DNA from 2 places in the Streptomyces sp. NPDC001903 genome. Region 2 is predicted to be linked to the other one. Evidence: riboswitches for the same ligand, from Rfam matches in the RefSeq annotation. Region 2 holds a riboswitch; the other holds the start of a gene.

Region 1 (14,582 bases), on a different contig from region 2:
ACCGCGTTCAACCCGTGGGACCGCACGAAGATCGGTACGGTCGGCCAGCCGCTGCCGGGCTCCGTGGTGCGCATCGCCGACGACGGCGAGGTGCTGCTGCACGGCGAGCACATCTTCAAGGAGTACTGGAAGAACGAGACGGCGACCGCCGAGGCGCTGACCGACGGCTGGTTCCACACCGGCGACGTCGGCACCCTCGACGAGGACGGCTACCTCGCGATCACCGGCCGCAAGAAGGAGCTCATCGTCACGGCGGGCGGCAAGAACGTGGCCCCCGCGGTGATCGAGGACCGGATCCGGGCGCACGCGCTGGTCGCGGAGTGCATGGTGGTCGGCGACGCACGGCCGTTCGTGGCCGCGCTGGTCACCATCGACGAGGAGTTCCTCGGCCGCTGGGCCGCGGAGCACGGCAAGCCGGCCGGGGTCACGGCGGCGGAGCTGCGCGAGGACGCGGACCTCATCGCCGCCGTCCAGCAGGCCGTGGACGACGGCAACGCGGCGGTTTCCAAGGCGGAATCGGTGCGGAAATTCCGCATTCTGCCCTCCCAGTTCACGGAGGAGTCGGGTCACATCACGCCTTCGCTGAAGCTGAAGCGGAATGTGGTGGCGAAGGACTTCGCGGACGAGATCGAGGCCCTGTACCGCGGCTGAGGCCGGGTGGCGTTCAGCGCGGGTCCTCCGCGAGGATCCGCGCCATGTTCCGCTCGGCGAGCGCGGTGATGGTGACGAACGGGTTCACCCCGAGCGAGCCCGGGATCAGGGAGCTGTCGACGACGTACAGCCCCTGGTGGCCCTTGGCGCGGCCGTAATTGTCGGTCGCGTCGCCGAGGACGCAGCCGCCGAGCGGGTGGTACGTGAAGTTGTCGGCGAAGTTCCTGTTGTCGCCGAACAGGTCGTACCGGTAGATCGTGAAATTGGCCCGGTTGATCCGGTCGAAAAGGTTCTTGGCGGCCTGGACCGACGGGGTGTTCTGGTCGCGCCGCCAGTTGAGCCGCGCCGAGTCGGTGGCCGCGTCGTACGTGAAGTGCCCGCGCTCCGGGTTCTTGGTGATGGCCAGGTACATCGAGATCCAGTGCTCGAAGCCCATCGGCAGCGGGGCGATCTCGGCGAACACCGGGTTGGCGGCGTTGTCCCAGTCGTCGATTCCCAGGGCCGGCATGGTGGCCTGGTTGCAGCCGACCGTGTCCCACAGGTGGTTGGCGCGCGCGGTCATGATGTTGCCGTTGTGGCCCCAGCCGAGTCCGACCTTCCCGTTGAGCCCGGGCAGGGTGCCCCGCTCGCGGGCGCGCAGCAGGATCTCGGTGGTGCCGAGGCTGCCGGCGCCGAGGAAGAGCTGTTTGCAGCCGAGTTCCCTGACCTGGGTGACCTTCCCCGTCAGATCGCTGGTGCGGACCGTGAGCACGTAGCCGCCGGCCGGGTCCTGGCGGACGCCGACCACGCGCTGCATGGTCTCGATGGTGACGTTGCCGGTGCCGAGCGCGGCCGCGAGGTAGGTCTTGTCGACGCTCTTCTTGCCGAAGTTGTTGCCGTAGATGACCTCGCCGGCGAGGGCGGAGCGGGTGGCGGTGCCGGCGGCCTCGCGCTGCATGTACCCGAAGTCGTAGACGTTGGGCACGAAGGTGGTCTTCAGGCCGGTGTTCTGGGCGTGCTTGCGGGAGATCCGGGCGAACCGGTACCACTCCGTGGACTCGAACCAGGCCGGGTCGATGTCGTTGACGCCGAGCATGGCGCGCGCCCGCGGGTAGTACGTGCCGTACATCTCGTCCGCGTCGACCTGCGGCAGCACCTCGGAGAAGTACGAGCGCCGGGGCGTCGGGGCCATGCCGCCGTTGACGAGGGATCCGCCGCCGACTCCGCGGCCGACGTAGACGGACATGTCTCCGTGGTTCACGCGGTCGAGGACGCCGGGGTAGGGGCTGATGTCCCGGTTGACCACGTCGAGCCAGAGGAACTGGGCGAGCGGGGCCTCGGTGCGGGTGCGGAACCACATGGAGCGCTGGTCGGGCGCGGAGGTGGAGGGGAAGACCTTGCCGTCCGGTCCGGGGGTGTTCCAGAGCCGGCCCATCTCGAGGACGACGGTCCGTACGCCGGCCTGCCCGAGCCGGAGGGCGGCGACGGCCGCGCCGTAGCCGGAGCCCACGACGATGGCGGGGGCGTACTGCGCGGCGGGGGGCTCGGCGGCGGCCGCCGACTGGAGCCCGATGCGGGTGAAGCCGAGGGCCGCGGCGGTCTGGAGGGCGCCGATACCCAGGAAGTGACGGCGCGTCAGGTGAGGTGTCATGGCCGCATCATGGGCGGAATCGGGCCGTCCACCCAGAGGCGGTGTTGACAGACATCTGAGGAACAGTCAGGTGTGGCGGAGGATCACCGCTCACACGGAGGATCACCGCTCACACCTGCTCGGTCGGCAGGACCACCATCTCCGTCACCGCGACCCGCCGCGGCCGCGTGACGCCGTACGCGATCGCGTCCGCGATGTCCTGCGCCTCCAGCCGCTCGATCCCCCCGAACATCTGCGTCAGCGCCTGCTGCATCTCCGGGGAGTTGTGCCCGCGCAGCTCGGTGTCCACGGCCCCGGGCTCGACGACGCAGACCCGCACGTGCTGCGGCGCCAGCTCCTGGCGCAGCGCCTCGCTGAAGGCGACCACGCCGAACTTCGTGGCGCAGTACGCCGTGGCCGTGGCCGCGGCCCGGCGGCCCGCCAGGGAGGACACGTTGACGATGTCGGCCACCTGCCGGGGGCCGTCCCCGGCGGCGGCGACGAGGTGCGGCAGGGCCGCGTGCGTGGTGTGCATCAGGGCGGTCAGGTTGACGTCCACCGTGCGCTTCCAGTCGGCCAGCGGCGACTCGGTGGCGTACCCGAGGAGCATCAGGCCGGCGTTGTTGACCAGGGTGTCGAGGCGCCCGAGCTCCTTCACCGTACGCTCCACCACCCGCGCGGCCTCGGCCTCTTCGGCGATGTCGGCGGGCAGGACGAGCGCGGCGCCGCCGCCGGCCTCGATCTGGGCCGCCAGTTCCGTGAGCCGCTCCGCGCGCCGTGCGGTGAGCGCGACGGCGGCGCCCTTCGCGGCGAGCGTCAGGGCGGCCGCCCGGCCGATCCCGCTCGAAGCCCCGGTCACCAGGGCCACGGTGCCGCGCAGCACGTCGTCCATCGTCCTCACCGCTCCTCACCGGCGCGCCCGCGGTCGGGCACGTCCGCAGACATGCCGCCAGTGTCCGTCGGCAGCCGCCCGGCCGTACCGCCGACGCGCCCGGGTCGGTGCGATCGCCCCCAGGGGGTGTCAGAGCAGTTCGCGCAGCCGCTCGGCGAGCAGGTCCCAGCGCCACTTCTCCTCGACCCAGGCGCGGCCCCGCTCGCCCATGCGGCGGCGCAGCTCCGGGTCCCGGAGCAGGGCGATCACGCGGTCCGCCGCGTCCTCGGGGACGCCGCCCCGGACCACCCAGCCCGTCTCGCCCTCCAGCACCGCGTCCGGCGCCCCGCCGGAGTCGCCCGCGACCACCGGCAGGCCGGTCGCCGAGGCCTCCAGGTAGACGATGCCGAGACCCTCCACGTCCAGCCCGCCCCGCCGGGTCCGGCACGGCATCGCGAAGACGTCCCCGGCGCCGTAGTGGGCGGGCAGTTCGGCCCAGGGGACGGCGCCCGTGAAGACCACCGAGTCCGCGACCCCGGTGGAGACCGCCAGCGCCCGCAGGGCCGCCTCGTACGGGCCCCCGCCGACCACCAGCAGTACGGCGTCCGGCACCGCGGCCAGGATCCGCGGCATCGCCTCGATCAGGGTGTCCTGCCCCTTGCGCGGGACCAGCCGCGAGACGCAGACCACCACCGGCCGGTCCGACAGCCCCAGCCGCGCGCGGACCTCCGCGCCGCCCGATCCGGGGTGGAAGGTCTTCTCGTCCACTCCCGGCGGGAGTTGCACCATCCGGGCCGCGGCCCGGTCGGTCAGTGCCGAGGCGATCCGCGAGCGGGTGTACTCGCCCAGGTACGTCAGCGTGTCCGTGCCCTCGCCGATCCGGCGCAGCAGCTGCCGCGCCGCCGGCAGCTGCGCCCAGCCCGCCTCGTGCCCGTGGGTGGTGGCCACGATCCGCTTCGCCCCGGCGCGGCGCAGCGCCGGGCCCATCAGCCCGAGCGGGGCCGCCGCCCCGAACCACACCGACTCGCAGCCGTGCTCGCGCAGCAGCCCGACGGCCCGCCGGGTCACCCGCGGGGTCGGCAGCAGCATCGTCGTACGGTCGCGGACCACCTGGAACGGCTGCTCGGCGTCGAAGGCGGCCGTGGCCTCGCGGCCCTCCGCGCCGTGTTTCCAGGTGGAGGCGTAGACGACGATCCGGTCGGGATCCAGCCGCAGTGCCATGTTGTGCAGGAAGGCCTGGATGCCGCCCGGTCGCGGCGGGAAGTCGTTGGTCACGATCAGCGTCTTGTGCATCGCCTGCCGACAGTACCGGACGCTCCCGCACCGCCCCCTCGCCGGCCGCGGCCCGGGCGGGGCAGCCTCAAGGCGCCGCTCAGGGGGTGTCCGCGAAGTAGCGCCGCGGGACAGGCGGGACTTCGCGAACACCCCCTAGGGTGTGCCCAGCTCCTGGCGCAGGCTCGCCTGCCAGGCCAGGGTCAGGCCGGGCAGATCGCCGCCGATGGTCTCCTCCAGGGCCGTCGCGAGGGGCTCGCGGCCCGCCCGCTCGTAGAGGCGGACCAGCGTGGCGTCGCCCCACTTGGCCGCGATCAGCCGGCAGGCCAGCCAGGCGCCCTCGTACGCGCGGGCCAGCGCCTCCGGGTCGCCGCCGAAGGCGAACGCCCCGTCGGCGGGGAGCGCGGCCGGCAGCTGCCCGCCGCGGACCGCCCGGCCCAGTGCGGGCGCGGCCTGCTGCACGGTGGTGGCCCCGCCGCGGTACGCCGCCCAGTCCGCGAAGCCCTCCGACAGCCACAGCGGGGTCCGGGCGGTGGTCGCGGCCCGGGTGGCCACGTGCGTGACCTCGTGGGTCAGGACGACGCCCCGGCCCGCCGCGCTGAGCTCCGCCCAGCCCTGCGGGTTGACGACGACCCGGTCGGCGGGGGCGGCCCCGGCGCCCACCCGGCCCGTGGTGACGGCGCCCATGCCCCGGTACTCGGCGGCCGGCCGCCCCAGCAGCTGCGCCATCCGCTCCAGCGAGCCCGGCACCAGCACCACCACCCGGCCCGCCCACGCCCCGGGCCAGGCCGCGCTCGCCGCGGGCACCGCCCGCTCGGCCTGCGCGGCGATCTCGGACAGGGTCTGCGGGGACGCTCCGACGCCGAGCACCAGCGCGTGGGCGCCTTTGACCGCCTCCACCGGGCCCTGGTCCCACAGCTGCGGCGGCGCGCCCGGCGCGGCCCGGTCACCGGTGACCCTCCACGCCCCGCCCTGCGCGCCCTCGCGGCTCAGCAGCACCTCGCGGGCGGAACCGGCCGGGGCGGCGTCGTAGCCGGCGAGCCGGTAGTGCAGTTCCGCCCGGGCGGTGGCCCGCTCGCCGCTGCGCCGGACCGCGGACACCTCGTACGCCCATCCCTCCAGCGGGATCCCGGCGAGCTGCGCGGGCGGCGTCCGCGACCAGGCGGCGACGGCCTCCCGGATGTCCCCCTCGGCGGCGTCCCGCGGCGCGGGCGACCCGCATCCGGCGAGCAGCACGCTCAGCAGGAGCGGCAGTGCGCGCACGAGGAGGGGCCGACGGACCGGGGACATCCGACGATCGTACGCAGGGCCCGGGCCGGGGGCGGCTCAGGGACGGGTCACGGAGGACACCGGCATCATCCCGACCGGGTCGTAGCGAACCCGCGCCCCCGGGTACGGGGCGTGCACGACCTGGCCGTTGCCGACGTACATGCCGACGTGGCTGGCGTCGGAGCGGTAGGTGACCAGGTCGCCCGGCTGCGCCTGTGAGAGCGGGACCTGGCGGCCCGCGTACCGCTGGGCCTGCGAGGTGCGCGGCAGGGAGACCCCCGCCTGCCGGTACGACCACACCATCAGCCCGGAGCAGTCGAATCCGGAGGGCCCGGTGGAGCCCCAGATGTACGGGCGGCCGACGGCGGCCCGGGCGGCCATCACGGCGGTCGCGGCGCGGCCGGAGGAGGGACCGAGGGAGTTCGGCTCGGGCAGGCCGTCGGGGCGCCCGCCCGAGCGCGAGGCCCGCTCGAAGTCGGCCCGCTCCTGGGTGGGCATGGCGTTGAGGAGCCGGCGGGCCTCGGCCAGCTTGGCGGTGACGGCGCGCTTCTGGCGGGCCACGTCGGCCCGTACGGTGTCGAGCTCGGCGAGCTTCTGCGAGGCTTCGTGGCGCTGCTGGCCCAGCCGGCGCTGCTCCTTGCGCAGCTCGTCGAGCTGCCGGGCCTGGCGGTCCGTCAGCCGGTCGAGCTGGGAGGCCTTGTCGAGGTACTCGTCCGGGTTCTCGGAGAGCATCAGCTCGACGGCGGGGTCGATGCCGCCGGAGCGGTACTGGGCTCCGGCGAAGGTGCCGAGGAGGCCGCGCATGGTGTTGATGCGGTCCTGGCCGCGGGCCAGTGCGTCCTGGGCCCGGCCGATCTCGGTGCGGAGCCGGTCGGCCCGCTCGCCCGCCCGGTTGTAGCGCTCGGTGGCCTGTTCGGCCTCCTCGAAGAGCCGGTCGACCTGGGCGCGGGCGCTCGCCGCGGGCTCCTGCGGCAGGGCGGGGGCCGCGCTCGCCGTCGCGCCCGTCATGGCTGCGGCGGCGGTGGCCGCGGCGGCGGTCAGGACGGTGACCTTGGTGTTCCTGTCGAGGCTGCCGAGCCCGGGCCGACGATGGGACGCCACTGGAACCGCTCCCTTCCGCTGCGCGGGACCGGGTCCGCCCCCCGTGGACGGCCGTGTGCCGGGTTCCGCGCTGGCAGACAGTAACCGCGCCGCCACACCCCGGCCAACGACCTCCGGAGGGCGCGCACGCCGACGCCCCGCCGGAGACGCAGGTCACCGGCGGGGCGTGTGGTCACAGCGGAGCCGCGGAATTCGCCCGGATGGGCGGCGTACGGCGCGTCCCGCGGAGGGCGCGATGCCCTCGGGGCGTGTCAGCCGACGCGGACGCCGAACTGGAACGGCATGTTGCCCATGGCCTCGTACTTGACGCCACCGCGCGGGTTGGAGGCGTGCAGGACCTGGCCGTTGCCCGCGTACAGGCCGACGTGGTGCAGGTCCGAGTAGAAGAACACCAGGTCGCCGGGCTGCAGCTGGCTCTGGCCGATGCGCGTGCCGTCGTTGATCTGGGTGAAGGTGGTGCGCGAGATGCTGACGCCGGCCTGCTTGTAGGCCCACTGGGTCAGCCCCGAGCAGTCGAAGGCGTTCGGGCCGGTGGCGCTGGAGACGTACGCGCTGCCCAGCTTGGTCTTGGCGGCGGCCAGCGCGGCGCCGGCGCGGCCCGAGGCCTTGACGTCGCCGAGGTCGACGCGGTCGCCGGCGCCGCGGCTGGCGCGGGAGTCCTCGTCCTTGATGGCCGCGCGCTCCTGCGCGGTCAGGGTGTTGAGGAGGGCCTGGGCCTCGGCGAGCTTGTCCTGCGAGGCCTTCTTCTTCTCGCCGAGCTCCTTGCGGGTGGCGTCGAGGTCCGCGAGCTTGCCGGAGGCCTCCTGGCGCTGCTGCGCGAGGGAGCGCTGCTTGGCCTGGATCTTCTGAACGGCTTCGACCTGCTTGCCGCTCAACTGCTCGAGCGTGGAGGCCTTGTCGAGGTAGGTCTCGGGGTCGCCGGAGAGGAAGAGGGCGACGGACTGGTCCATGCCGCCGGTGCGGTACTGGGCGCTGGCCATCGAACCCAGCGTGGTGCGCAGCTGGTTGAGCTCGTCCTGGCCGCGGGCGACCTGGTCCTGGAGCTGGCCTATCTCCTTCTCGAGCTTCTCCTGGCGCTGCTTGGCCCCGTTGAACTTCTCGGTGGCCTGCTCCGCCTCCTCGTAGAGGGCGTCGACCTTCGACTTGACCTCGTCCTTGCTCGGCTGGGCCGGAGCGGCGGAGGCGCCGTGGGCGGAGAGGGCGACGGCCGCGGCGGCCGTGGCGGTCAGCACGGTCACACGAGTGCGGGTCGGCTGCTTGGGTCGACGGTGGGACGCCACGAAGGCGAGCTCCTTCTTCCTAGAGCCGCCGAAGGGAACGCAGCTCGGCGACAACCCCGCCGGCACCCCGAATGGGTGACCTACCGCACGAAGGTTTGAGCCGACCCTAGTGACCTCGCTGTGATCAGTTCAAATCCTGCCGGGAAAAAACTTGGCTGCCGACCAGGTTCTTTACCTACAGCCCACGCTCTGTGCAGGGCACTTGACGGTACGTTCCCTGTCGGCCTCGCCAAAACGGGCATTCCACCGAGGAGTTACGAAACGCGCGAAAGCCGCTTCAGCAACAAAGCGGACGTCACGGGCCGGGCTCCGGCCTTCGCCACGCCGTCGGCCACCTCGCGGTCGGTGGAGACCACGACCACCGGCCGGCCGGGCGGTTCCGCGCGCACCAGCTGGCGGATCAGCTCGTCCGCCGTCACACCGGGCTTGGAGAACAGCACCCGCACCCCGCGGGGCGGCGCGAGCAGCACCGGGGCCGCCAGCTCCGCGCCGTCGAAGACACAGGTCATCTCCGCGCCCGTCTGCGCGGCCAGCATCGACAGCCCGCCCAGCAGCCGCAGCCGCTGCTTCTCCAGGGGCATCGTCGGATAGCCGGTCTTCGTCACGTTGTAGCCGTCGACCACCAGATGGGCCTGCGGCAGCGCCAACAGCTGGTCCAGCAGCGCAGGATCCGTCTCCGACAGGGCGCGCGCCGCGATGTCCTTCGGGGTCATCCGGCCCGGCTCCACCGCGTCCACGGTGTCGGCCGGCCGCGTCGAGACCGGCGGCAGCGCCAGCTCGCGGCGCAGCCCCTGGGCCGCGTCCAGCACGGTGTCCAGCAGCAGCCGCAGCCGCATGTCCTCGACGCTGCGGCCCTCGCGGGTGGCCCGGCGGGAGGTCTCCAGCGCCGTCTCCACCTCCGCGAGGCGGGACTTGAGGCGCCGGGTCTCGCTCTCGGCGGCGGCGACCTGCGCGGCCGCCTCGGCCCGGATCCCGTCGATCTCGGCGGTGACCTTGCGCAGGGCCGCCTCGCCGCGCTTCACATCGCTCTGGGCGCTGCGCAGCTTGCGCTGAAGCGATTCCGCTTCCCTGCGCGCCCCGTCCAGCTCGGCCCGCACCTGCTCTCCGCCCAGGCGCTGCGCGTCCCGCGCGTGGGCCAGCTCCTCGCGCAGCCGGTCCAGTTCGCGCCGCGTCTCCTCGCCGACCCGCTCGGCGTCGGCGCGCTGCGCCTCCTCGCCCGCGGCGGCCACCAGCTTCACCCAGCCGGCCGGGCGCAGGACGTACGCGGCCGCCGCCACGTCCAGCGGGTCCGCGGCGGCGGGCGGGGCGCCGGACTCCAGCGCACCGGTCAGCTCGGCCTGCGCCTCGCGCAGCTTCTCGGCGACGCGGCCCCGGAAGACGGCATCCGTCTCCACCGCCGCGGCCATCGCGTTGCCGGCGAACTTGGCGCGCCGGGTCGGGGTGAACCGGGCGTACTGGCGCAGCTGCGCCGGGAGGTCCGCGACCGTCAGTCCGCCGAAGGCGTCCGAGACGAGCGCGACGACCCGGCGCCGCACGCCTTCCGGCAGCGGGCGGTCGAGCACCTCGGCGGCGTCGCCGGCCGCGTCGGCCGGCTCAGCGCCGCTTGCTGGCTCCACAATCCGTCACCCCTACCGTCATTCACCTGTGGGCGGGGCTCCGTCAGGAGTCCGCGCCCGGCCTGTCCACGAGCTCGATCTGGTCCACCGCGTTGCACCACCGGCAGCGGACCGACTCGATGGTCTCATTGACCACCTCGCGCTCCTCGACCTTGGGCTCCCCGGCAAGGTCCAGGTGGACGTACTCCACGACCTTCGACGAACGAGTGACGTCGAAACGCGTGAGGTTGCCGCACAGCGTGCAGCGCCACCGGGTGGTGTCGGTCGGCAGGGGAACCGTCATCAGGCCGCTCTCTCCTTCGTAGCTGATTCAATTAAAGCCGCCGTCCGCGTCAATCGCCGGACCGCAGCACGTAACCCTACGGCCTGCCGGTGCTCCGGGCGGGTTCGCTTGGGTCATGCTCGATCGCATGATCGTAAAGTGGCAGGCCCTCCGGGAGGCCGCCCGGGGCCCGGTGGTCGTCCACGCGCTGATCGCCGGCTGCTGCGTGGTGTTCCTGTGCGGCCCCGCCTCGGGGCTGAACCCCTCCTACGGGACGGGCGAGCGGCTGGTGGAGACGGGGACCGCGTACTTCCGGCGCTGGGGCGTGGTCCCGGACGAGCTCTTCACCGGCTCGGTGCGGGCCCTGCTGACACCGCTCACCGCCCTGTTCGTGCACGGCAGCTGGCTGCACCTGCTCGGCAACATGCTGTTCCTGTACGTCTTCGGCGTGATGACCCAGGAGCGGATGGGGCGGCCGGAGTTCCTGTCGTTCTACATCTGTACGGGCTACCTGGCACTGGCGGCGTACGCGGCGGCCAACGCCTCGTCGGCGCAGACGCTGGTGGGTGCGTCCGGCGCGATCTCCGCGGTGCTCGGCGCCTTCCTGTGCCTGTTCCCGCGCGCCCGCGTGACGAGCCTGTTCCCCTTCCTGCTCTTCCTCCCCCTGCGCTTCCCCGCCTGGCTGGTCCTGCTGTTCTGGTTCGCCCTCCAGTGGGTGGCGGCGCACCGCGCCGGCAGCGGCCCCGGGGTGGCCTACCTCGCCCACCTGGTGGGCTTCTCGCTGGGGTTCGTCTACGCGTGGGTGCGCTATCGGCGTACGACTAGAGTGAGGCGACCAGCGACGGCCACCGAGGGAGACAGCCAGCCGTGATCACCGCGATCGTGCTCATCAAGACCAGCGTGGACCGCATCCCCGAGATCGCCGAGTCCATCGCCGCGCTGGACAACGTCAGCGAGGTCTACTCGGTCACGGGGACGTACGACCTCATCGCGCTGGTCCGCGTCGCCCGCCACGAGAACCTGGCGGACATCATCCCGGGCCGCATCAGCAAGATCCCGGGCGTCGAGGCGACGGACACCCACGTGGCCTTCCGCACCTACTCCCAGCACGACCTGGAAGCGGCCTTCGCCATCGGCCTCGACGCGTAGCAGCAGGCGCGGCCCTCACAGCGCGGGCAGGGCCTCCCCCGGCCGCGCGGGGCGGGCCTCCTGGAGCCAGAACAGGTAGCCGCGCAGGTAGTCGCCCAGGCCGTGGTCGATGTGGGCGACGTACGCCCGTGCCCCTGCGGCGGCCTCGCGCCGGTGCTCGTCCTGCGACACGGACCAGGTCCGGTCCAGGGCGTCGGCCCACGCGCGGACCCGGCCCCGGTCGCGCCACCAGTCCCGGACCAGCTCCGGGGTCCAGTGGGCATCGCCGTCGCACTCGAAGCCGGCCATCGGGTCCTGCCAGGCGGCGGCCATGACCCGGTGGGTCTCCTCGGGCGTGCGCGGCTGGCGGTAGACGAACTCCTGGCCGTACTCGTCGTCGTACAGGATGTGATCCGGTGCGACCCCGCGGCCCACCCAGCACGTGTCGGTCGCCGCCCCGTAGAACGGTCCGGGCACGTTGCGCCAGTTGCGCTCCGGCCACGCGTCGGGCCAGGCACCCCACGACGCGTTGTAGACGGGCACCCACTGCGCCAGGCCGGGGAGCGGCTCACCCTCCGCGCAGGCGCGCAGCGTCGGTATCGGATCCCAGTACGTCATGGTCCGTACCGTCTCATACGGCCGGGACGCAGCGGCCTTCCTCGGTGCGGTAGCGCCACTTCGCCCCGTCGGCCACCAGCTCCTTCACGGCGCCGACGAAGCGGTCGACGTGCTCGTCCGGGGTGCCGGCGCCGAAGCTGACCCGGATCGCGTTCAGCGAGCGCTCGCCCGGGGCCGCCTCGGGGGCTCCGCATTCGCCCTGGGCCTGCGGCTCGCTGCCCAGCAGGGTGCGGACCAGCGGGTGGGCACAGAACAGGCCGTCGCGGACGCCGATCCCGTACTCCGCCGACAGCGCCGCCGCGAAGTGCGAGCTGTTCCAGCCGTCCACCACGAAGGAGATGACGCCGACCCGCGGGGCCTCGTCGCCGAACAGGGACAGGATCCGGACGGCCGGGACCTCGGCCAGGCCGTCCCGAACCTTGGAGATCAGGTGCCGCTCGCGGGCGACGAGGCCCTCGAAGCCCGCCTCGGTCAGCGCCTTGCAGGCGGAGGCGATCGAGTACACCCCGATCACGTTCGGGGAGCCGGCCTCGTGGCGGGCCGCCGTCGTGTGCCACTCGACGTCGACGCCGCCGTCCGCGCGGCGGGCGACCTTGCGGGAGGCGCCGCCCCCGGCCAGGTACGGCTCCGCCTGCTGCAGCCAGTCCGCGCGGCCGGCCAGCACGCCCGAGCCGAAGGGCGCGTACAGCTTGTGCCCGGAGAAGGCCACCCAGTCCACGTCCAGCTCCTGCACGGAAACGGGGTGGTGCGGGGCCAGCTGGGCGGCGTCCAGGACGATCCGCGCGCCGTGGGCGTGCGCCGCGGCGGCGAGCTCCTTCACCGGCCACAGCTCACCGGTGACATTGGACGCGCCGGTGACGCAGACCAGCGCCGGACCGTGGGGATCGCGCTCCGCGAGCGCCCGCTCCAGGGTCTCCACCGCCTGGGCCGGGGTCCGCGGCGCGTTGAGGTAGGTGACCTGCGCGTCCCCCCACGGCAGCAGCGAGGCGTGGTGCTCGGTCTCGAAGACGAACACCTGGCAGCCGGCCGGCAGCACGGCGGCGAGCAGGTTCAGCGAGTCGGTGGTGGACCGGGTGAAGATCACCTGATCGGACGGACGGCAGTCGAGGAACTCGGCGACCGTCGCCCGGCTCTGCTCGAAGAGGTCCGTGGACAGCTGGGAGAGGTAGCCCGCACCGCGGTGCACGCTGCCGTAGTACGGGGCGTACGCGGCGACGTCGTCCCAGACCCGCTGCAGCGCCGGGGCGCTGGCCGCGTAGTCGAGGGCCGCGTACGTCACCTCGCCGCCGGTGACGAGCGGCACGGTGACGTCCCGGCCGAGGACCGGCAGCGGCTCGGCACAGGCGGGGTCGGCGGTGGCGGTTGCGGTGACGACGACGGCGGCGGCGGCGGTGTTCGGGTACGTGGACATGGCGGTATCTCCCGGCAGGACAGGCTGAATGGCTTCGGAAAGCCCGTACACGGGTGCACGGATGCGCGGGTGCGCGACGGCGCATCGGCACACGGCCAGTGGTACGGGAACTGCCTCGACGCGCGGACGACTCGGGACCGCACGGAGGGTGAAGAAGGGGCGGAGTCGCCCTATCGCATTCGCTTGCTCACGGAAAAGCTCCTCGAGAGACCAGGACCCCTGGTGTCGAGGGATCCGCGCTTGCCGCAGGCCTTTCTGCCTGCGACCTGGTCATCACCCGGGGCACCCCGCCACGGAAGGAGGGTTGCCGGACAGCAAGCCGGGGCCAAAACGCTGTCACTCGTGACCTGGTCAGCATCCTGCCACAAGATCCCCCACGCGCAAGACCCCGGTCCGCATGGTGATACGCGGAACCGGGGCCCCGGCCGGAAACGATCAGTGGCTACGCGTTGCTGGCCGCCACCCAGCGGTCCAGCGCCGCCTTGGCCGCGCCCGAGTCGATGGACTCCGCCGCGCGGGCGATCGCGGCGCGGATCTGGTCCTCCAGGGGCTCCGTACCCGGATCCAGGGCCACCAGGGCCGCCGCCGAGTTCAGCAGGACCGCCTCGCGCACCGGGCCCGGCTCGCCGGCCAGCAGCCGACGGGCCACGTCCGCGTTGTACGAGGCGTCCGCGCCCCGCAGCGCCGAGACGTCCACCAGCGGGATGCCGACGTCGCGCGGGTCGAAGGACTGCTCCTGCACCCGGCCGTCGCGGACCCACCACACCCGGGAGGTCGCCGTCGTCGTCAGCTCGTCCAGGCCGTCGTCCCCGCGGAACACCAGCGCCGAGGAGCCCCGCTCCGCCAGCACGCCCGCCACGATGGGGGCCACCCGCGCGTCCGCCACGCCCGTGGCCTGTGCCCGTACCCGCGCCGGGTTGGTCAGCGGGCCCAGGAAGTTGAACGTGGTCCGGATGCCCAGCTCCTTGCGCGCCGCCGCCACGTGCCGCAGCGCCGGGTGGAACTTCACCGCGAAGCAGAAGGTGATGCCGGCCTCCTCCGCGACCTCGACCACCCGCTGCGGGGTGAGGTCCAGGTTGACCCCGAGCTTCTCCAGCACGTCCGAGGAGCCGCTCGCGGAGGACGCGGCCCGGTTGCCGTGCTTGACCACCTTCGCGCCCGTACCGGCCACCACGATGGAGGACATCGTCGAGATGTTGACCGTCTTGGCCCCGTCGCCGCCCGTGCCGACGATGTCCACCGTCCGGCCCGGCACCTCGATCAGGTTGGCGTGCCCGTACATCGACCGTACGAGGCCGTTGATCTCCGCGACCGTCTCCCCCTTGGCCCGCAGCGCCACCACGAAGCCGGCGATCTGGGCGTCCGTGGCCTCCCCGCGCATGATCCGGTCCATGGCCCAGGCGGTCTCGTCCGCGCTCAGGTCCTGACCGGTCAGCAGGGCGTCGAGGACGCCCGGCCAGCCGCGGGCCGCCACGCTGTCGCCGCCTGCCGGGG
Region 2 (14,582 bases):
CACCCTCGAGACCACCGTTGACGGCGATCTGCTTGAGCGGGGCCTCCAGGGCGAGCTTCACGGCGTTGGCGCCGGTCGCCTCGTCACCCGAGAGCTCGAGCTTCTCGAAGACCGCGGAGGCCTGGAGCAGGGCCACGCCACCACCGGCGACGATGCCCTCCTCGACGGCCGCCTTCGCGTTGCGAACGGCGTCCTCGATGCGGTGCTTGCGCTCCTTGAGCTCGACCTCGGTCGCGGCGCCGGCCTTGATGACGGCCACGCCGCCGGCCAGCTTCGCGAGGCGCTCCTGGAGCTTCTCGCGGTCGTAGTCCGAGTCGGAGTTCTCGATCTCGGCGCGGATCTGGTTGACGCGACCCTGAACCTGGTCGCTGTCACCGGCACCGTCGACGATCGTGGTCTCGTCCTTGGTGATGACGACCTTGCGGGCGCGGCCGAGCAGGTCCAGGCCCGCGTTCTCGAGCTTGAGGCCGACCTCCTCGGAGATGACCGTGCCGCCCGTGAGGATGGCGATGTCGCCGAGCATGGCCTTGCGGCGGTCGCCGAAGCCCGGGGCCTTGACGGCGACGGACTTGAAGGTGCCGCGGATCTTGTTGACGACCAGGGTCGACAGGGCCTCGCCCTCGACGTCCTCGGCGATGATCAGCAGCGGCTTGCCGGACTGCATGACCTTCTCGAGGAGCGGCAGCAGGTCCTTGACCGAGCCGATCTTCGAGTTGACGATCAGGATGTACGGGTCGTCGAGCGACGCCTCCATACGCTCCATGTCGGTGGCGAAGTACGCCGAGATGTAGCCCTTGTCGAAGCGCATGCCCTCGGTGAGCTCGAGCTCCAGACCGAAGGTCTGGGACTCCTCGACCGTGATGACGCCTTCCTTGCCGACCTTGTCCATGGCCTCGGCGATGAGCTCGCCGATCTGGGTGTCGGCGGCGGAGATGGAGGCCGTGGAAGCGATCTGCTCCTTGGTCTCGACATCCTTCGCCTGGTCGAGCAGGGCGGCGGAGACGGCCTCGACGGCCTTCTCGATGCCGCGCTTGAGGGCCATCGGGTTGGCGCCGGCGGCCACGTTGCGCAGGCCCTCGCGGACGAGCGCCTGGGCGAGCACGGTGGCGGTGGTCGTACCGTCGCCCGCGACGTCGTCCGTCTTCTTGGCGACTTCCTTGACCAGCTCGGCGCCGATCTTCTCGTACGGGTCCTCGAGCTCGATCTCCTTGGCGATGGAGACACCATCGTTGGTGATCGTGGGGGCACCCCACTTCTTCTCAAGGACGACGTTGCGACCCTTGGGGCCGAGGGTGACCTTGACGGCGTCGGCGAGCTGGTTCATCCCGCGCTCGAGACCGCGCCGGGCCTCCTCGTCGAACGCAATGATCTTGGCCATCTGAAGTGGTCCTCCAGGACTGGGGTTCCCCCTGCACCGTCGGTACGAGGGGAGGGTTGGATTGCTCCGGACCGCGCCCGCGCCCGCGACGGACGGCCTGCGTGCCCGGCGGTTCCTTCCCGCCGGACCCTGCGGGCCTCACCGACCCGGTCCTGTGTAGTAGCACTCTCACCAGGAGAGTGCTAACGCCAATGATTAGCACTCGACCCCTCCGAGTGCAAGCGGCTTGGGTGAACGCCCGGCCCGCGTCCGGCCCGCGCCCGGGCCGGACCCCCGGCCGGATCCCGGGCAGCACGAAGGGCCCGTACCCCTCCTCCGAGGTACGGGCCCTTCGTGTGTATGCGTCGGTGGTCGGTCGCGCCGGGGCTAGACGGCGAGCTTGACCATGTCCGCCTGCGGACCCTTCTGGCCCTGCGAGATCTCGAACTCGACCCGCTGACCCTCTTCAAGGGTGCGGTACCCGTCCATCTGGATGGCGCTGTAGTGGACGAACACATCCGCACCACCGTCGACCGCGATGAAGCCGTAGCCCTTCTCCGCGTTGAACCACTTGACGGTGCCCTGAGCCATGCCTAACTCCCCTATTACTGGCCCTTGCGCAGGACCGCACTTCGCGGTCCCGGGTCAGAACTTGCGCCGGAACGCCTCGACCGGGGCTGAATGTATCTGCACCGCTGCTGTCTGCAACAGGTCAATCCGACGAGAATTCTGGACACGGGGATACATTGAAATAGAGTGAAAAGTTGGCATATTCCCGGGCAACTCGGACCCGGCATATCTCGCCAAAGCCCCATACCGCACTCGCACATTGACTCAATGTCAACCATCACGCGACCCGCTCATATGCGGCGGGCAAGAACAGCGGAGGGGACTTCCCCAACTCTACCGCGCCCAACCAAGCAGAATTACCCCCTCCGCTTTTACCGGAGGGGGTAATTCTGGGCTTTCGCGTGTCAGCAGCCGCCCGCGACGGCGGGAATGATCGAGACACCCGCGCCGTCCGGCGTCAGCGCGTCCAGACCGCCCTCGAAGCGCACGTCGTCGTCGTTGACGTAGACGTTCACGAAGCGGCGCAGCTTGCCCTGGTCGTCCAGGACGCGGGCGGCGATGCCCGGGTGGTTCGCCTCTAGGGAGGCGATGACCTCGGAGAGCTTCGCGCCCTCGGCGGTGACCTCGGCCTGGCCGCCGGTGTAGGTGCGCAGGATGGTGGGGATGCGGACGTTGACGCTCATGGCGCTACTGCCTTTCCGGGTTGCAGGTGTGGATCAGGCCAGGCCGGCGGCGCGGAACGCGTCCAGGCTCGGGCGGATGGTGGCGGTCTGCCCGCTGTCCGCGGCCACCGCCTCCAGGGTCTTGAGGCCGTCACCGGTGTTGAGGACCACCGTGGTCAGCGCCGGGTCGAGCTGCCCGTTCTCGATGAGCTTCTTCGTCACGCCGACGGTCACGCCGCCCGCGGTCTCGGCGAAGATGCCCTCGGTCTGCGCGAGGATCTTGATGGCCTCGACGACCTGCTCGTCGGTGACGTCCTCGACGTAGCCGCCCGTACGGCGGGCGATGTCCAGGACGTACGGGCCGTCGGCCGGGTTGCCGATGGCCAGCGACTTGGCGATGGTGTTCGGCTTCTGCGGGCGGACCACGTCGTGGCCGGCCTTGAAGGCGGTGGAGACCGGGGAGCAGCCCTCGGCCTGCGCGCCGAAGATCTTGTACGGCTTGTCCTCGACGAGGCCGAGCTTGATCAGCTCCTGCAGACCCTTGTCGATCTTCGTGAGCTGCGAGCCGGACGCGATCGGGATGACGATCTGGTCGGGCAGCTGCCAGCCGAGCTGCTCGCAGATCTCGTACGCCAGCGTCTTGGAGCCCTCGCCGTAGTAGGGGCGCAGGTTGACGTTGACGAAGCCCCAGCCCTCGCCGAGCGGGTCGCCGATGAGCTCGGAGCAGAAGCGGTTGACGTCGTCGTAGTTGCCCTCGATGCCGACGAGGTCGCCGCCGTACACACCGGCCATGACGACCTTGCCCTGCTCCAGGTCGTGCGGGATGAACACGCAGGAGCGGAAGCCGGCCCGGGCGGCCGCGGCGCCGACGGCGCCGGCCAGGTTGCCGGTGGAGGAGCAGGACAGGGTGGTGAAGCCGAAGGCGCGGGCGGCCTCGACGGCGATGGCCACGACGCGGTCCTTGAAGGAGTGCGTCGGGTTGCCGGAGTCGTCCTTCACGTACAGCTTGCCGGTGACGCCCAGCTCCTTGGCCAGGTTGGCCGCGTCCACGAGCTTGGTGAAGCCGGGGTTCAGGCTGGGCTTGGAGGCCACGTCGGCGGGGACGGGCAGCAGCGGGGCGTAGCGCCAGATGTTGTTCGGGCCGGCCTCGATCGCCGCGCGCAGCGCCTCGGGGTCACCGGTGGGAAGGTCGTAGGCGACTTCCAGCGGACCGAAACACTCGACGCAGGCGAAGATGGGTCCGAGTTCGAAACGGGTACCGCACTCACGACACGAGAGGCCGGTGGCAGGTCCGAGATCGACAGAGGTGGCAACAGTCTGTGCAGCCATGATGGCGAGGCCCTTTCTCCTCATCTTCCCCATGGCGCACTTCGCCATGAGACGGAATTGGCACCTTCCCTAGCCGGGGACCCCGCTGCTGCAAGCAAGCGCGAGAACCGACTGGAGGGTTGCCGGGGCTTCAACGGGCCGTGTCCCTCTGCCCCTCTGGATGAGCGGTATGGCACCGGGCCGCGCGCTCTGCGGCGCGTCCGGGCGTTTGTGCGCGGGGACCCCCGGCATGCGGTGGTCCTTCGCGTTGTTCAAGACTGTAACTGAAGGTCCGGGTGGTTGAGACAGCCGTCCGAACCGCGAGATGGATCACTTTTCGGCCGAAACCGCCGAGGAGTGACGGACGACCGGCGGACGACCGACGGACGAGCAGGGAGTGCTGAACGTGCTGGAAGAGGTGGAGCGCTGGTTCGCGGACCGCTCCTGGTCCGCGGCCGACCGACCGCTCGACCAGCTGCTGTCCGCCAAGCGGGCGGCCGGCACCACGGTGAGCGTCGTCCTGCCCGCGCTCGACGAGGAGGAGACGGTCGGCGCGATCGTCGAGGTGATCCGGCGCGATCTGATCGACGGGCTGCCGCTGCCGCTGGTCGACGAACTGCTGGTGATCGACTCGGGCTCCACCGACCGGACCGCCGAGGTGGCCGCGAAGGCCGGCGCCCGGGTGGTGCACCGCGACGAGATCCTGCCGCGGATCCCGGCCGCGCACGGCAAGGGCGAGGTGCTGTGGCGCTCGCTGCTGGCGACCACCGGGGACGTGGTCTGCTTCGTCGACGCCGACCTGCGGGACTTCTCCTCCGCCTTCGTGTCCGGGATCGTGGGCCCGCTGCTGACCGAGCCGGACGTGCAGTTCGTCAAGGCGATGTACGACCGCCCGCTCGGGGACGCCCCCGGCCAGGGCGGCCGGGTCACCGAGCTGGTCGCCCGCCCCCTCCTCAATCTGCACTGGCCGCAGCTGGCCGGCTTCGTCCAGCCGCTGGGCGGCGAGTACGCCGTGCGCCGGACCCTGCTGGAACGTTTGCCCTTCCCCGTCGGGTACGGAGTCGAGCTCGGCCTGCTGGTGGACGCGCTGCACACCGTCGGACTGGACGCGTTGGCCCAGGTGGACGTGGGCGTACGGCTCCACCGCCACCAGGACGGCCAGGCGCTCGGCCGGATGGCCGCGGCGATCTACCGGACGGCTCAGCTGCGGCTCTCGCGCGGCCATCTGACACGGCCCGAGCTGACGCAGTTCGAGCGCGGTCCGGACGGGTTCGTGCCGCGCACGTACCCCGTGGACACCGAGGAGCGTCCGCCGATGGCCGGGATCAAGGAGTACTCCGGCCGCCGGGTGGCGTGAGGGAACTGACGTTTGAGCGGGCGGGCCCCGGGCTAGGTTCGCCGCATGGCTTCCCAGGTACTCGTTGCAGCGAACCGCGGCCCGCTCTCCTACGCACTCGACGACGACGGCACCCTCACGGCCCGGCGCGGCGGGGGCGGACTCGTCTCCGGCCTCTCCGCGGCCCTCGCCCGCCAGCCGGAGGCGCTGTGGATCTGCGCGGCGCTGTCGGACGCGGACCGGGAGGCGGTCCGCCGGGGCGTCTCCGAGCCCGGCGTCCGGATGCTGGACATCGATCCCACGACGTACGACGACGCGTACAACGGCATCGCGAACTCGGTGCTGTGGTTCACCCACCACCACCTGTACGACATCCCGCGCGAGCCGGTCTTCGACGCGGGGTTCCGCCGTCAGTGGGATTCGTACGTCGCGTACAACCACGCCTTCGCGGTGGCGCTGGCCGAGGAGGCGGGCGAGGGCGCGGCCGTGCTCGTGCAGGACTACCACCTGGCGCTGGTCCCCGGTGAGCTGCGCGAACTGCGGCCCGATCTGAGGATCAGCCACTTCACGCACACCCCGTGGGCCTCGCCGGAGTTCCTGGGCATGCTCCCCGACGACATCCGCTCGCAGCTGGTGTGGGGGATGCTCGGGGCGGACATCGCGGGCTTCCACACCTGGGCGTGGGCGGACGCCTTCACGGCCGGCGCGCACATCGACGACGCGAGCGGCACGGCCCGCCCGACCGGGGACCCGCGGCGCGGGGTTCAGCACCGGAGGGCGGGCGGGCCCACGCGCCACACGGACGTGGCCGTGTACCCGCTGGGCGTGGACGAGGACGAGCTGCGGGCGCTGGCGCACCGGCCGGAGGTCGGCGACAAGCTGGCGGCGCTGCGCGCGGAGGTCGGGGACCGCAAGACGATCGTCCGGGTGGACCGGACCGAGCTGTCGAAGAACATCATCCGGGGGCTGCTGGCGTACCGGGAGCTGCTGACGGAGCACCCCGAGTGGCGCGGCCGGGTGGTGCACCTGGCCTCGGCGTACCCCTCCCGCCAGGACCTGGCGGTGTACCGGTCCTACACGCAGGCGGTGCGGGAGCTGGCGGACCGGATCAACGAGGAGTTCGCCACGGAGGACTGGCAGCCGGTGCTGGTGTCGGTGAAGGACGACTTCGCCCGCTCCCTGGCCGCGTACCGGCTGGCCGACGTGGCGCTGGTGAACCCCGTCCGGGACGGGATGAACCTGGTGGCGAAGGAGATCCCGGTGGTGTCGGACGCGGGGTGCGCGCTGGTGCTGTCGACCGGGGCGGGGGCCTACGGGGAACTCCGCGAGGACGCGCTGACGGTGAACCCGTACGACGTGTCGGCGACGGCGCGGGCGTTGCACGCGGCGCTGTCCATGCCGGCGGGTGAGCGGCTGGAGCGCACGAAGCGCCTGGCCGCCGCCGCCACGGCACTCCCCCCGACCGACTGGTTCACGGCCCAGCTGGACGCCCTCCGCGAGGTCTAGGGGGCGTCTTGCCGATCAGGCCGGGTCAGTCCAGGTCGAACTGCCAGTACGCGCTCTCGCGGTAGCTCGCGGACGGGGGGCGGACCTCGACCGTGACCGGGGTCCCCCGCCTGTCGGGCACGACCCTCACCTGGACGGTCCGCTTGCCGCCCTCGGCCAGGGGCGGCATGAGGGCCGCGGCCGCCTCGTCCTCGTTGAGCCAGGTCAGCGTGGAGTCGGACGGGTGGCCGTCGGAGGACCTGCCCGGCCGCACGACGACGGGGGCGTCGGCGATGGTGCTGGTGGCGGTCCTCTTCGACCCGCCGCCCGGCTTCAGCACCTCGTCGGTGCCGTTGGCGTAGGTGACGGTGAAGCGGTAGGCGCCTCCGGCCTCGCGGCGCGGCCTGCCGACCGTGACCTCCAGGTCGTCGATGTACCGGGCGGTCGCGCCGGCGCCGAGCGGGTCCGACACGCTGCCGGAGGTGGCGCCGTTGTCGAGGTGCCCGCCGCCCTGCAGGCCCTTCCCGATCTCGGCCAGCGCCGTGGCTCCCACGAGGGCCAGAACGGCGGCGACGAGCAGCGCCACCGCGCAGCCGGTGAAGCCGCGGGTGCTCGCGGCGGTCTCGGTGTCGGGGGTCGGGTCCGTGTCCATGCGGTCGACGATAGGAGCGGCCGGGCGGCGGATCATGAGCGCGCGTACTCAAAAACCGGCTGGGTACCCGGGTACCCGGGCCCGTGGGTGCGTGCGTACCGGACACCGGGCGCCGCGGGCGCGGCACCCGGGCGTCAGGAGCGGATGGCCCCGGCCAGGGCCGCCAGGAAGGCGACGACCTCGGACGGGCCGTCCAGGACCAGATCGGCGCGGGCGGCGAGTTCCTGCACCTCGGCCGAGCCGCTGCACACCAGCAGCCCAGGCAGCCCGTCGGCCCGGCGCTTCTCCACCGCGGAGTACGCGGCGAGGTCGCCGAGGTCGTCGCCCGCGTACAGGACCGCCTCCGCGTCCCGTTCCGCCAGGAACTCCGTCAGGGCCACGCCCTTGTCCATCCCCGGCGGCCGCAGCTCCAGCACCGCCCGCCCCGGCTCCACCATCAGCCCGTGCCGCGCCGCCAGCTCGGCCAGCGGTTCGCGCAGCGCGGCGAAGGCCGCGTCCGGGTCGGCGGCGCGCCGGGTGTGGACGGCCAGCGCCCGGCCCTTCTCCTCGATCCAGGTGCCGCGCCAGGCCCCGATGGAGTCCAGGAACCCGGGCAGCTCCGCCCGTACGGCGGCCACGCCCGGGTGCTCGGCCGGCGCGTGGACGATGCCGGTCACCGCGTCCCACCGCTCGGCGCCGTAGTGGCCGAGGACGACGAGGTGCTCCAGCCCGGGAACTCCGGCGAAGCCCCCGTAGCGCACGGCGACGCCTGCCGGACGGCCCGTGATCACGGCCACCGAGTCGACCTCGGGGGCGAGTGCGGAGAGGGCCGGGACGGCTCCGGGGTGGGCCCGCGCCTGGTCCGGATCGGGGACGATCTCGGCGAGGGTGCCGTCGAAGTCGAGCGCGACCACGGAACGGCGGGGTGCGCGGAGCAGGGCTTCGAGGCCCTCGCGTCCGGCAGCGGTGACGGGCATCGGCAAGTCGTGCGGATGGCTCCCCATACGGACGACCCTAACGGCCCCGCCGGGCCACGGCTACGGCGCGCACGCACCCCGGGCGCCCCGCCGCCGGGCCTCGGCGAGACACCCCCTAGGGGGTGTCCGCAAAGTCCCGCCTGCCCCGCGGCGCCCGGCACGCGCTCTCGGCGCACCGGGCGAAATCCCGAGTACGTCCAGTACACCGGCTTCCGCCCGGCACACCGAGAGCACGCACCGGACACCGCGGGACCGCCCTTCGGGCGCACGGCGCTACTTTGCGGACACCCCCTAGCGCCTCGCCCGCTGCGCCTCGCGGATGCGGCGCAGCCGGTTCACGGTGCCGGGGGCGTGGGCCAGCGCGCGCGGGTCGTCCATCAGCACGTTGAGCAGCTGGTAGTAGCGGACCGGGGTCATCCCCAGCCCTTCCCGTATCGCGCGCTCCTTGGCCCCGGGCCCGGGCCAGGTGCGTCCCTCGTACGCGAGCACCGCGGCCTCGGTGGCCGTCAGCCCCACGTCGTCCGTCATACCGCCAGATTAACGCCGCCCTCCGACAGCGCCCCGGCCGCGCCCCCGGTCTACTGCGCGTCCGCCTTGCGCGCCGACTCCGCGATGTCCTCCAGGACCTTCGCCGGCTGCCCGCCCGGCTGGACGCTCTTGCCGATGTTCTGCTTGACGTCCTCGCTCACCCCGGCCCAGGACTTCTTGCCGACCGGGTAGAGCCGCGCGTTCGGCAGCGCCTGCAGGAAGGTCTTGAGCTGCGTGGCGGAGCCGCCCGTACTGGCGTCCATGGCCCGGTAGCCGGTCGTCGTGACCGGCAGCAGGTCGTACTTGTTGGTGAACGTCGTCACGTTCTTCGCCTCGTACAGGTAGTCCAGGAACTTCCCGGACTCCTTGCGGTGGCCGTTCTTGAAGGCCATCACCCAGTCCGCGACGCCCATCGTGGGGTGCTCGGTCCCGTCGGCGGTCGGCATGGCCACCATGCCGAACTTCACGCCCTTCTCCGCCGCCTGCTTCACCAGCGTGGGGTGGCCGTTGAGCATGCCGACCTCGCCCCGCGTGAAGGCGTCGAACGCCGCCTGCCGGTCCGTCTTGGCCGGTTCGAGCGCTCCGGTGAGCCCCTGGCCGACCATCTTGTCGCGCAGGAACTCGAACGTCTTGACGTTGTCCGCGGAGTCGATCGCGTACGCCTCTTCGTTGTCGGTGTAGCCGCCGCCGCCCGCGAGCATCCACATCATCGACTCGGCCTGGGCCTCCTCGCGGCCCAGCGGCAGCGCGAACGGCGTCGCCACGCCCGCCGCCTTGAGCTTCTTCGCGGCGGCCTCCAGGTCGGTCCAGCTCTTCGGCTGCCAGCCGCCCTTGGCGTCCTTCGGCACGACCCCGGCGTCCGTCAGCAGCTTCTCGTTGTAGAAGAGCAGGCGGGTGCTGGCCACGAACGGCATGCCGTACTGGACCCGCCGGACCTTGCCCGCGTCCGCGAGCGGCGCCAGGAAGTCGGCCTCGGTGCTGACGGAGAGCAGTTCCTCCGCCGTGTACAGCTTGCCGGCGGCCGCGTAGTCGGCGTACGCGCCGATCTGCGCGATGTCGGGGGCCTTGCCGGCCTTGACCATCTCCGCGACCTTGGCGTCGACCTCGGACCAGGAGTAGACGCTGACCTCGACCTTGACGCCGGGGTGGTCCTTCTGGAAGCCCGCGGCGAGGTCCTTCCAGTAGCCCGCCGAGGAGTTCTGCGGATTGTCCCCGTAGTCGGCCGCCACGACCCGCAGGGTCACCTCGTTGTCCCCGGTGAGGCTCCCCACGGCTCCGCAGCCGGTCAGTGCCGCGGCGGTCAGGCTCAGCGCGGCGCCGGTCGCGGCCAGGCTCAGGTAACGGCCCTTCACAGTTCTCGATCCACCCCTTGTTGTACGTACGATCCACGTAAGGTCTACACCACTTTGGCGGCTCGTCCACATCCGGAACGCACGGTGTCCGGTTCGTCGCCCGACCAAGGCCTTCGATTTTGTATGGCCGCTCAACAATCCCCTCCAATGGACTAGACCTTTCCCCGCCGAGCACGCGAGACTGTCACCTGTGAAACCCGTGAAACACGCCGTGAAGCACGTCATCGCCCTCGATGTGGGCGGCACCGGGATGAAGGCCGCCCTCATCGCCGACGACGGCACGCTGCTGTACGAGGCGCGCCGCGCCACCGGCCGCGACCGGGGCCCCGACGCCGTCGTCGAGACGATCCTGGAGTTCGCCGCCGAGCTGTCCGGGCTCGGCCGCGAGCGCTTCGGCGTGCCCGCCGTCGCGGCCGGCGTCGCCGTCCCCGGCATCGTCGACGCCGAGAACGGGATCGCCGTCTACGCGGCGAACCTGGGCTGGCGCGACGTGCCCATGCGCGAGCTGCTCAGCGGGCGGCTCGGCGGCATCCCGGTCGCCCTGGGCCACGACGTCCGCACGGGCGGGCTCGCCGAGGGCCGCATCGGCGCCGGCCGGGGCGCCGACCGCTTCCTGTTCGTCCCCCTGGGCACCGGCATCGCCGGCGCCATCGGCATCGCCGGCCGCATCGAGGCCGGCGCCCACGGCTACGCGGGCGAGATCGGCCACATCGTGGTCCGCCCCGGCGGCCCCGCCTGCGGCTGCGGGCAGTACGGCTGCCTGGAGACCCTCGCCTCCGCCTCCGCCGTCAGCCGCGCCTGGGCGGCCGCCTCCGGCGACCCGGCCGCGGACGCCGCGGACTGCGCCAAGGCCGTCGAGTCCGGTGACGCGCGCGCCCGCGAGGTGTGGCAGGCCGCCGTCGGCGCCCTCGCCGACGGCCTGGTCACCGCGATCACCCTGCTGGACCCGCGCACGCTGATCATCGGTGGCGGGCTCGCCGAGGCGGGGGAAACCTTGTTCACACCACTACGGAAGGCCGTCGAGGAGCGCGTGACGTTCCAGCGGCTGCCCGACATCGTTCCGGCGGCCCTCGGGGACACCGCCGGATGCCTGGGCGCAGGGCTGCTCGCCTGGGACCTACTCGCCACGGAGGTACCTGCCTGATGTCCGGAAGCGCACACAGCACCGTTCTCTCCGGCGCCAGGGTGGTCCTGCCCACCGGGACCGTGGCGGGCGGCCGCGTCATCGTCGACGGCGAGCGCATCGCCGGCAGCGCCGCCGAGGGCGCGCGGACCGTCGACCTGTCCGGACACTGGCTCGTCCCCGGCTTCGTGGACATGCACAACCACGGCGGCGGCGGCGCCTCCTTCACCTCCGGCACCGCCGAGGAGGTCCTCAAGGGCGTACGGACCCACCGCGAGCACGGCACCACCACGCTCGTCGCCTCCACCGTCACCGGCGACCTGGACGAACTGGCCCGCCGCGCCGGGCTGCTCGCCGAACTGACGCAGGCGGGCGAGATCGCCGGCATCCACTTCGAGGGGCCGTTCATCAACCCCTGCCGCAAGGGCGCGCACAAGGAGGACCTGCTCCGCGACCCCGACCCGGCCGAGGTCCGCAAGCTCATCGACGCCGCGCACGGCGCCGCCCGCATGTTCACCCTCGCCACCGAGCTCCCCGGCGGGCTGGACTCCGTACGGCTGCTGGCCGAGCACGGGGTCATCGCCGCGATCGGCCACACCGACTCCACGTACGAGCAGACGCGCCAGGCCATCGACGCGGGCGCGACCGTCGCCACCCACCTCTACAACGCGATGCCCGGCATGGAGCACCGCGCGCCCGGCCCGATCGCCGCGCTGCTGGAGGACGAGCGGGTCACCGTCGAGCTCATCAACGACGGCACCCACCTGCACCCGGCGATGCTGGAGCTGGCCTTCCACCACGCGGGCGCGCACCGCGTGGCGCTCATCACCGACGCGATGGACGCGGCGGGCTTCGGCGACGGGATCTACCACCTGGGGCCGCTGGAGGTCGAGGTCAAGGAGGGCGTGGCCCGCCTCGTCGAGGGCGGTTCGATCGCGGGCTCCACGCTGACGCTGGACACCGCCTTCAAGCGGTCGGTGACCTTGGACAAGCTGCCCGTCGAGTCCGTGGTGCAGGCGATCTCGGCCAATCCGGCCAAGCTGATCGGCCTGTACGACGAGGTCGGCTCGCTGGAGCCGGGCAAGTACGCCGACCTGGTCGTCCTGGACGCCGAGTTCGACGTCAAGGGCGTCATGCGGCGCGGCGAGTGGATCGTCGACCCGCTGGTCTGACGAAGGCCGCGGCGCTGGTCCGGGCGGGTACGGAGGGAAGCGGGCGGCCCGCGGGACTGGGCCGCCCGCACTGCTGTTTGGCATGATCCCGGCACACACCGAGACCGGGGCCTGCCATGATCCTCACCGTGACGCTCAACACCGCACTCGACGTCACCCACCATGTACCGAAGCTGATTCCGCACGCCTCGCACCGGGTCACCGCAGTGAGCGAGCGGCCCGGCGGCAAGGGGCTCAACGTCGCCCGGGTGCTGGCCGCGCTCGGCCACGAGGTCACCGCGACCGGCTTCGCGGGCGGCCGCACGGGCGCCGTCGTACGCGAACTGCTCGCCGGCGCCCCGCGGGTGACGGACGCTCTGGTCCCCTGCTCGGGCACCACCCGGCGCACCCTGGCCGTGGTCGACGAGTCCTCGGGGGACACCACGCAGTTCAACGAGCCGGGCCCGCTGATCGGTTCCGCGGAATGGGCCGCCTTCCTCGGGCGCTACGAGGAGCTGCTGGCCGGGGCCGCCGCGGTGGCCCTGTGCGGCAGCCTCCCGCCGGGCGTGCCGGTGGGCGCGTACGCCCTGCTCGTACGGGCCGCCCGCGCGGCCGGGGTCCCGGTCCTCCTGGACACCAGCGGGGAGGCCCTGCGCCGCGGGGTCGCCGCCCGGCCCGAGATGATCAAGCCGAACGCCGCCGAACTCGCCGAGCTGACCGGCTCCCGCGAGCCCCTCCAGGCCACCCGCGACGCCCGCCGCCGCGGCGCGCACGCCGTGGTGACCTCGCTCGGCCCGGGTGGGCTGCTGGCGGCCACCGCCCAGGGCACCTGGGAGGCGGCCCCGCCGCGCGCCCTGACGGGCAACCCGACCGGAGCCGGGGACTCCGCCGTGGCGGGCCTGCTGTCGGCCCTCACGGAGGGCCTGGACTGGCCGGCCCGCCTGACCCGCGCGGTCGCCCTCTCGGCGGCCACGGTCCACGCCCCGACGGCGGGAGACTTCGACCCCCGCACCTACGAGGAGGTACGGGGGTCGGTGAAGCTGACGGCGCGCTAGGCCGTCCCGGCCTGATCCGAAAGACACGGCCTGGACGCGGCCTGGGGCCCGGCCGTTGCGGGCGGGCCGGTCAGCCCTTCTCGAGCCAGAGCTGGTCGAGGTTGACCTCGCACTGGTTCCCGGCCTCGCACGAGATCTTGACCGTGTTCGTGCCCTGCTTGAGCGTCACGAGCGACCAGGTGTTGGTCCAGCCCTTGTCCCACTCGCCCGGCTTGGCCCCGGAGAAGTTCTTCATGTTGATCGGCCGGGACTGGGCCTCGCCGTTGATGGTCAGCGTGGTGCTGGCGTCCTTGCCGGGCACCCCGTAGACCATCTTCAGCTTGTACTGGCCCGCCTTGGCCACGTCCACGGTCCAAGTCGCCGCGGCACCGGCGGCGTTCAGACCGCCCACGTACTGGCCGCCCGCGCTCTTCGCGCCCGGGACGGTGGCTTCCAGGTGCGCGCCGCCCGTGAGGGACATGCCCGCGCCCGAGGCGTCCGCCTTGGGCAGCGGGGCCTCCGCGGACTGCGAGGGGCTCGGCTGGGCCGACGAGGAGTTCTGCGGCTGCGCGGACTGCTGCCCGCCCGTCGCGCTGCCCTTGTCGTTCTTGTCCTTGTCCTTGTCGCCGAAGGTCACGGCCGCGCCGATGCCGATCGCGACCGCGGCGACCACCGCGACCGCCGCGATGAGCATGCCCTTGCGGCTGGAGCCGGCGCCTCCGCCGCTGCCGCCGTGGCCGCCCGGCGCGGGGATCGTCGTCGTGGTCTGCCCCTGCTGCGGCGGAACCCCGTAGCCGCCCGCCTGGAGGGCTTCCGGGGCCTGGTACTGGGCCTGGTAGGCCGGCGGCTGCTGCTGCGGCGGAACCTGGGCGCCGCGCTGGCCGCCGTACGTCCGCTCACCGACCGTGCGCACCTGGTTGTACGAGGTACGGGGGACACCGGGCTGCACGCCGGGCTGCCCACCGACCGTCGGGCCGGGGTAGCCGTATCCACCGCCCGGTGGGGGCGGGGTGGCTCCGGCGGCCTGGCCGTCCGCGTAGAGATAGCCGAACGGATCGTCGTCCTCGG

Evidence for each region. Region 2 has a riboswitch for S-adenosylmethionine ahead of thrC (threonine synthase). Riboswitches for the same ligand answer to the same signal wherever they lie in the genome.
Region 1: another riboswitch for S-adenosylmethionine. It lies ahead of ACFYZS_RS23095 (aminotransferase class V-fold PLP-dependent enzyme); the one in region 2 lies ahead of thrC (threonine synthase).

What each region holds. Positions count from the first base shown of each region.
Region 1 covers NZ_JBIASZ010000010.1:209,300-223,881, reverse strand. Annotated here, with positions in the region: gene ACFYZS_RS23155 (AMP-dependent synthetase/ligase) at 1-651, shown strand, start outside; gene ACFYZS_RS23150 (GMC oxidoreductase) at 665-2,281, opposite strand; gene ACFYZS_RS23145 (SDR family NAD(P)-dependent oxidoreductase) at 2,391-3,152, opposite strand; gene ACFYZS_RS23140 (glycosyltransferase family 4 protein) at 3,282-4,424, opposite strand; gene ACFYZS_RS23135 (hypothetical protein) at 4,560-5,693, opposite strand; gene ACFYZS_RS23130 (NlpC/P60 family protein) at 5,730-6,773, opposite strand; gene ACFYZS_RS23125 (NlpC/P60 family protein) at 7,025-8,053, opposite strand; gene ACFYZS_RS23120 (NYN domain-containing protein) at 8,308-9,672, opposite strand; gene ACFYZS_RS23115 (hypothetical protein) at 9,713-9,952, opposite strand; gene ACFYZS_RS23110 (rhomboid family intramembrane serine protease) at 10,080-10,802, shown strand; gene ACFYZS_RS23105 (Lrp/AsnC ligand binding domain-containing protein) at 10,799-11,080, shown strand; gene ACFYZS_RS23100 (ferredoxin) at 11,096-11,677, opposite strand; gene ACFYZS_RS23095 (aminotransferase class V-fold PLP-dependent enzyme) at 11,691-13,088, opposite strand; SAM riboswitch class IV at 13,320-13,436, opposite strand; gene trpD (anthranilate phosphoribosyltransferase) at 13,531-14,582, opposite strand, start outside.
Region 2 covers NZ_JBIASZ010000014.1:95,221-109,802, reverse strand. Annotated here, with positions in the region: gene groL (chaperonin GroEL) at 1-1,378, opposite strand, end outside; gene ACFYZS_RS28015 (cold-shock protein) at 1,745-1,948, opposite strand; gene ACFYZS_RS28010 (MoaD/ThiS family protein) at 2,332-2,610, opposite strand; gene thrC (threonine synthase) at 2,644-3,918, opposite strand; SAM riboswitch class I at 3,936-4,085, opposite strand; gene ACFYZS_RS28000 (glucosyl-3-phosphoglycerate synthase) at 4,304-5,254, shown strand; gene ACFYZS_RS27995 (trehalose-6-phosphate synthase) at 5,300-6,739, shown strand; gene ACFYZS_RS27990 (hypothetical protein) at 6,765-7,370, opposite strand; gene otsB (trehalose-phosphatase) at 7,505-8,353, opposite strand; gene ACFYZS_RS27980 (DUF3263 domain-containing protein) at 8,618-8,854, opposite strand; gene ACFYZS_RS27975 (extracellular solute-binding protein) at 8,905-10,206, opposite strand; gene ACFYZS_RS27970 (ROK family protein) at 10,418-11,350, shown strand; gene nagA (N-acetylglucosamine-6-phosphate deacetylase) at 11,350-12,501, shown strand; gene ACFYZS_RS27960 (1-phosphofructokinase family hexose kinase) at 12,618-13,535, shown strand; gene ACFYZS_RS27955 (CBM35 domain-containing protein) at 13,606-14,582, opposite strand, start outside.